One region of the Nonomuraea sp. 3N208 genome, then DNA from elsewhere that is predicted to be linked to it. Evidence: riboswitches for the same ligand, from Rfam matches in the RefSeq annotation. Region 1 holds a riboswitch; each other region holds the start of a gene.

Region 1 (2,190 bases):
ACCCTGGTCAAACTGCCGGTCGGGGAGGACTCCCCGCTGCTGCCGTCCCTGCTCGCCCTGTCGGACGTGTTCCCTACCGGCCACCACTGCGCGGTGACGGCCGGGGTCGGGCCGCACACCTCGGTGACGGTGATCGGCGACGGCGCGGTCGGGCTGTGCGCGGTGCTCGCCGCCAGGCGGCTCGGCGCCGAGCGCATCGTGCTCATGGGCCGGCACAAGGCCCGCACCGCTCTGGGGCGCGAGTTCGGCGCCACCGACCTCGTCTCCGAGCGTGGCGGTGAGGGCATCGAACGGGTACGCGAGCTGACCGGGGGCGACGGCACTCAGGCGGTGCTGGAGTGTGTCGGCACCAAGGAGGCGATCGAGACGGCCTTCGCCGTGGCCCGCGCCGGCGGCGCGGTGAGCCGGGTCGGTGTGCCGCAGTACGAGGAGGTGCCGATGGGATTTCCGGAATTCTTGCGCAACCTCACCCTCACCGGCGGGGTGGCCCCGGCCCGGGCCTACATCGAGGAACTGCTGCCCGAGGTGCTGGACGGGACGATCGACCCGGGCCGGGTCTTCGACCGCACGATCGGCCTGGAGGACGTGGCGGACGGCTATCGCGCGATGGCCGCCCGCGAGGCGCTGAAGGTCCTCATCCGTCCCTGAGCCGAAGGCGGCGCGAGGAGCTTTGGGTCGGGAGGCGGGCGTCAGGCGGCGGGGCGGCCCAGGTCACGCAACTCCTCGGGGGTCAGCGCGGAGACGTTCTCGTCGACGGGGACGTCGGTGTACTGGTGGATGGTCCACGACTTCCAGTCGGCGGGCGGGGTGACCGCACCCTTGGGCTTGCTGTAGTGGGCGACCCACAGCGGGTATTCGGCCAGGCCCTTGCCGTAGGTGTCGGCGAAGTTCCAGCCGCTGTAGAACATCGGGCTGATCCCGGTCTTGGCCTTGACGTGCGACAACCACGCCTTGGCCCAGGCGTTGACCTCGTCGACGGACTCGCCGTCGGTGGTCTCCAGGTCCAGGACCAGCAGGTCGCCGTGCTTGGCGGGCTGGGAGTTCACCACGGACAGGAAGTGCTCCGCCTCGGCGATGGGGTCGTTGCCGGGGTGCCCGTAGTGGTAGGCGCCGCGCACGATCTGCTTCTTGTCGAGCTCGCGCCAGTGCCTGGCGAACGAGGCGTCGCGGAAGCTCGTGCCCTCGGTGGCCTTGATGATGCCGAACTGGGCCGAGCTCGCGGACCAGTCGTAGAGCGGCTCGTGGTTGGAGATGTCCAGGCCGAAGGCCAGCGATTCGGACGCGGGCTGAGCCTCGTGCACAGGACTGTGCTCAGGGGATGAGGCGATTGCCGTGCCGACCACGCCCGTGAGGGCGGTGGCTCCGGCCAGGATCACGCCACCGAGGGCGAGACTGAGCTTCTTGGAGGGAAAGTCGCGACGGTTCTTGAGGGAATGGACGACTGCGGCAAGCCGGGGCTTGAGCATGGGGCATTGACTCCTTGCTTCCATACCGCCTACCGGGTTAGCTGACGGGTTCGGGCGTGGAAGTGCCCTACGCGCGCAGCCTGGGTTGCGTGCGATTCACCCCGAAAGGATGGGTCCCCGGTTCCGCGAGGCGCGGATTCGGCGGCCGAACGTCATCCCCAGGGATCCCCTCGGGACGCGCACGATCCGGTCAACAAAACGGCAACGACGCGGACGAGAGCCCTCCACGACGTATACCGCGATTACGCAAAAGGTATATATCTCCCCATGGATAGCGCAAACGAGGCGCAACTCATTCCCCGAGTCGTGGACGAGGCGCACAGTGCTCACAGGGTCACCTTGATCGCAAGCTATTGCGGCCGGTCGGACGGAGGTCGCAGCCGCCGGCGCGTTTGGTAAACCCCGCCCGGAGTTGGGTAAAGAATTCTGCCCGCAATCGCCTATGTCATAGGGGATCCTGTTGCCGGCGCCCGAACCTCGCTTGCATCTTTCTATGCCGTTCGCTTACGTTTAAGGACTCAGGGCGTACGCCAGGCAAGATTCATGCCGCGTTAGCGCCCTTCGTTTTGCCGAGACCGCGTCTCACCAGCACGGACATTCAGATTCGTGAGGGACGCGGCCGCCGAATTCGCGATCACGCGGAACCGGGGACCCAATTCTCTGGGGTGAATCGGCGCGCTCAACACGAGCGCCCCGTAGGGCACTTCCACGCCCGAACCCGTCA
Region 2 (2,190 bases), on a different contig from region 1:
TGAGCGCGGAGACGATCCGGTGGCCGATTCCCATGCCCCGACACTCGGGATCGACGGCCACCGTGCGAACCTCGGCGAGGTCCTCCCACAGGACGTGGAGCGCGCCACACCCGACGACCCGCCCGCCGAGCTCGGCCACCCAGAACTCCTGTACGTCCTCGTAGAGGGTCACCGTGGCCTTCTCCAGGAGCCGGGGACCGGCGCCCGCGTAAGTGTCGACCAGGCGCCTGATCCGCCGCACGTCGGGCGTGCGGGCACGCCGGACCACCACCGCGGTCTCCGGCGTCGTCAGTTCGGCCACCTGCTCCATGGCTCTCCAGAGTACAGATGTCATTACGGCTCGGCCCTAACTCCCACGTCTGGCCCCATCCTGTGACATGCCAGGAGCCACATGGGTCCCAGCCCGGCTACTTCTGGCGTTCGGCAGAAGTAATGACAAAGAGGACATAAAGTCTCTTCTGCACGGTTGATCACGAGATCACCTTGTGACCCGGCAGTTGTGAAACCTCTACAGATCGAGCAGTTCTGGTTGAGCACGAACCCGGAGTGCATTAGTGTCCAGCGACGACGTTCCCCGCGTGTCGCGCGCGGGGGACACGCCAAATTCTCGCATGGGAAGCCGGGGACCCACCGGTGGCGAGCTCCGCACGCCACCACTGGGGTGAATCCGAGTTCTTCGGTAGGGCTGCTCCGGCCCGAACCCGTCAGCTAACCCGGTAGGCGTCAATGAGAGGAGCTGGTTGGTGAAGCGCACGCTGAGCCGTGGGGGGAAGTCGGCGGGCAGGCATGCCCGCCCTCCGGAACGGGCCCGGCTCTCACGCCGCCTCGGCGTGATGAGCATCACATTGGCCGCGCTCCTGATCGCCATCCCCGTCGCCGCTCCAGCGTCCGCGGACCCGAAGCCCTCACTCAAGGAGCTTTCCGAGCAGGTCGAGAAGCTGCATGTCGAGATCGAGACGCTGACGGAGCAGTACAACGGCCAGCGGGAGAAGTACAAGGTCGCACAGAAGGCCGCCGACGCCGCTCAGAAGACGCTGGCGGACAGCGAGGCCGACCTCGCCGCCAAGCGGGCCAAAGCCGCCATGCTCGCCCAGAACGCCTACATCACCGGCGGTCTGAGCAAGGCGCTGGCGTTCACGGCCTCCACCGACCCTGAGAAGTTCCTCGACCAGGCCGCGACCACGTACGCGCTGGAGCAGCAGCAGGGCGAGCAGGTCAACCAGCTTGCCAAGGCCATGGACGCCGCCACCCGCGCCAGGGCGGGCGCCAAGACCCGCATGGAGGACCTGCAGAAGATCGTCGCGGACCTCGACAGCAAGCGCGACAAGATCACCAAACTGGTGGCCAAGGCCGAGAGCAACCTGTTCAGGCGGGCCATGGGCGAGGCCGGCCGGGCCGGCTCCCGCGTACGCATCAACCTGCCGATCCCCGGCAACGGCAAGGCCGCCCAGGCGGCCAGGTGGGCGCTCACGCAGCAGCTCAAGCCGTACGTCTGGGGCGCCGAAGGCCCCAACTCCTACGACTGCTCCGGCCTGGTGATGGCGGCCTTCCAGCGGGTGGGCATCTCGCTGCCGCACTACACCGGCGACCAGTGGACCGCGGGCCGGCACATCGACAAGTCCGAACTACGCGCGGGCGACCTCGTGTTCTTCTACAGCGACCTGCACCACGTCGGCATCTATCTGGGCGGGGGCATGATGGTGCACGCCCCGCGAACCGGTGATGTCGTGCACATCGCATCGATCGCGAACCGGCCGTACGCCGGCGCGGTGCGCATCGCCGACTAGTTCGTCAGATCAGCTGTCGTCGCGCTGCCCAGGCCACGGCCTCGATGGCCGTGGCCACGCCGATGCGGTCGCAGATGCCCCGTAACCGCCGGCGTACTGTCCGCCCACTGATATCCAGACGTCTCCCCACGCGATCTACCGTGACCCCCTTGGCCAGCTCCGCCAGCAACGCCAGATCCGCGTGGCTCAGCTCAACGCCTTCAGTGAGCACATCCATCGGGAGCCCTCCCCCCCAACAGCAGAACTCGGACCTCACAACGGGCCAAAGCCGCTCGTCTCGCAGACGGTAAACGCATCCTGGAAAGGTCGTCAAGCGCAAGAATCTTCGCACTTGACGGGCACTATTGACATGATCCGTTATATGTGACGTACTCGCCATACGGCGACGAGACCGTCGGCACGA
Region 3 (2,190 bases), on a different contig from region 1:
CTGGTTCTACGATGCCGGATCGTTGCTTGCCGCCGCCGGAGTGGCGGACTTCACACGCGAGCCCAGCGGCCCCGGACGGCACCCGGTCGAGCGGTGGCGGGAGGCGCACGTGGACCACGCCCCCGCGGACGACATGCTCGCCGCCCTCGCCGAACGGTTCGAGGTCGTGACCATGCGGCGAGAGCCGTACTTGTCGCGATATATCGGCGGAAAGCTGACGAACGGCAGCACCGACCTCCTCAACGAGCTATGGCGCATCGAACGGGACCGCATCGCCGCGGGATCGCTCCCGCACACGGGCTTCAGGATGACGGCGCGAAAGATGTGACGAAAGTGACAATTGGGACCTTACTCAACACTGTGCCGCCAATTGTGAGAAGGGTCACATTTGTATAACTGAACCTGGTGTTCCAGCAGGGACTTCCAAGCTGACTGGACCCGTTGTCGATCTTTACAACCTGACTGGCGTTTTGCCGATCCTTGACGTTTCGGCGTAGCTTCTGGCGTCGCAGCGAAAAGCCATGTCGCCGCGAACCCGCATCGGTCCGCCGATGTGAGCCAGATAGAGATCCGCCGGTCGCCGCCGTACGTCCCCTATGTCGAACAGACCTAGTCGAACAGAACAACGGACGGCGACCTGCCGAGTCCGTGCAGCCAGGAGGCACGGAGCCGGGGAACCATCGATCCCGATCCCAGGGATCAGGGGTGAATCGGCGCGTATCGCGCCGTAGGGCGACTTCCAGGCCCGAATCCGTCAGCTAACCCGGTAGGCGTTCGTGGAAGACTCAAGGAGCAATCCTGTCTACCTCCCTGCAAAACCCCCGTCTGTCCCGCATTGCCCTGAGTGGCGTAGCGCTCACCATGACCGTGACGGCCGGAGGTCTGATCCTCCATGCCCCGACGGCGCAGGCGGCGACGACCAGTGATTCAGCCGGTGCCTCCACGACCAAGGCCAGTACGACGGCTCGCTCCGTGACGTCGGCCAAGGCGCTCAAGGTCGCCCGGCAGAAGGCGAAGGCCCTCAAGGCCGTCGCCGTGGCCAAGGACCAGGTCGGTGACCCTTACCGGTACGGTGCCACGGGCCCTGGTTCGTTCGACTGCTCCGGCCTGACCCAGTACGCCTGGAGGAAGGCCGGGGTGACGATCCCCCGCGTGGCGGCCAGCCAGTTCGCCCGTATCAAGAAGAAGGTCTCCTGGAAGAACCTCCAGCCAGGCGACCTGATGTTCTTCAGTGGGCTCGGTCACGTGGGCATTTACGTCGGCGATGGCAAGATGCTCCACTCCCCGCGGACAGGCCAGCGGGTGCGTATCGACAAGCTGAGCAGCTGGCGCAAGGCGTCTTTCGTCGGCGCTGTCCGTCCCGGCGTGTGAGGAAAAGGGCCCCGATCCCATCGGGGCCCTTTCTTCATGCTTCCTTCTGGTACGGCAAGCCACCGTCCCCCAAACGCCGTACGGGGCCGAGGGCCTTCCAGGGAGACGGTTTCTGAGCCCTTCAGTGGCGGGCCGCCGTGACGACGCCATGTGGGCCGTCTCCGTGGCGCAGTGGGCCCGGCTCAGATCGGGTCCGGCCACGATCGGGCCCGGCTACGATCGGGGATCGTGTCCGAGCAGGTGAGCCGACGAGCCGTGGTGGCCGGACTCCTGCTCCTCGCCTTCGCCCCCGCCAGCGCCCCGGCCCTCGAATCCCCCTTCCTTCCCCCGCAAGCACGCGACCTGTGGCGCGACGGCGTCCTCCTGGCCCGCGGAACGCGTTCCCTCGTCGTCGGCCACCACACCCCGGCCAGCACGCTCGACGAGTTGGCACGGCGGGCCGACACGGCGGGGCGCCGGGTGTCGGACGTCCTCGGCCGGCCTGTGCGGCCGCTCGTCGTCGTCCCCCAGTCCGCCCCCGAGACGGCCGGGCTGGCCGGAGTGGAGCGGGTCGACGGGCTGGCCGCGGTGGCCGACCGCGGCCGGGTGATCGTCGTTCCCGAGGTCTTCGCCCGGCTCAACCCCATAGGGAAGGACGTCGTGCTCGCGCACGAGCTCACCCATGTCGTGGCGGGCACCGGGAACCTGCCCGTCTGGCTCTACGAGGGGTTCGCCGACTACGTGGGCTACCGGGACGCGGGGCTGCCCGTCCGGACGGCCGCCGCCGAACTGGGCGACGAGGTGCGGGCCGGGCGGGTGCCGAGCGAATTGCCCGGGCCT

The links. A riboswitch is a leader RNA that binds a small molecule or an ion and turns the genes downstream of it on or off. The one in region 1 is predicted to bind cyclic di-AMP.
Region 2: linked by a shared signal. The riboswitch ahead of ACTWPT_RS20115 (NlpC/P60 family protein) and the one ahead of ACTWPT_RS58680 (glycoside hydrolase family 25 protein) in region 1 are both predicted to bind cyclic di-AMP.
Region 3: linked by a shared signal. The riboswitch ahead of ACTWPT_RS02745 (C40 family peptidase) and the one ahead of ACTWPT_RS58680 (glycoside hydrolase family 25 protein) in region 1 are both predicted to bind cyclic di-AMP.

What each region holds. Positions count from the first base shown of each region.
Region 1 is NZ_JBQQBR010000089.1:14,629-16,818, forward strand. It holds gene ACTWPT_RS58675 (zinc-binding dehydrogenase) at 1-648, shown strand, start outside; gene ACTWPT_RS58680 (glycoside hydrolase family 25 protein) at 690-1,466, opposite strand; cyclic di-AMP (ydaO/yuaA leader) riboswitch at 1,478-1,620, opposite strand; cyclic di-AMP (ydaO/yuaA leader) riboswitch at 2,077-2,190, shown strand, end outside.
Region 2 is NZ_JBQQBR010000012.1:177,674-179,863, forward strand. It holds gene ACTWPT_RS20110 (amino-acid N-acetyltransferase) at 1-310, opposite strand, end outside; cyclic di-AMP (ydaO/yuaA leader) riboswitch at 588-738, shown strand; gene ACTWPT_RS20115 (NlpC/P60 family protein) at 834-1,787, shown strand; gene ACTWPT_RS20120 (LuxR C-terminal-related transcriptional regulator) at 1,792-2,004, opposite strand; gene ACTWPT_RS20125 (cytochrome P450) at 2,190-2,190, shown strand, end outside.
Region 3 is NZ_JBQQBR010000002.1:80,765-82,954, forward strand. It holds gene ACTWPT_RS02740 (class I SAM-dependent methyltransferase) at 1-328, shown strand, start outside; cyclic di-AMP (ydaO/yuaA leader) riboswitch at 629-788, shown strand; gene ACTWPT_RS02745 (C40 family peptidase) at 862-1,371, shown strand; gene ACTWPT_RS02750 (hypothetical protein) at 1,600-2,190, shown strand, end outside.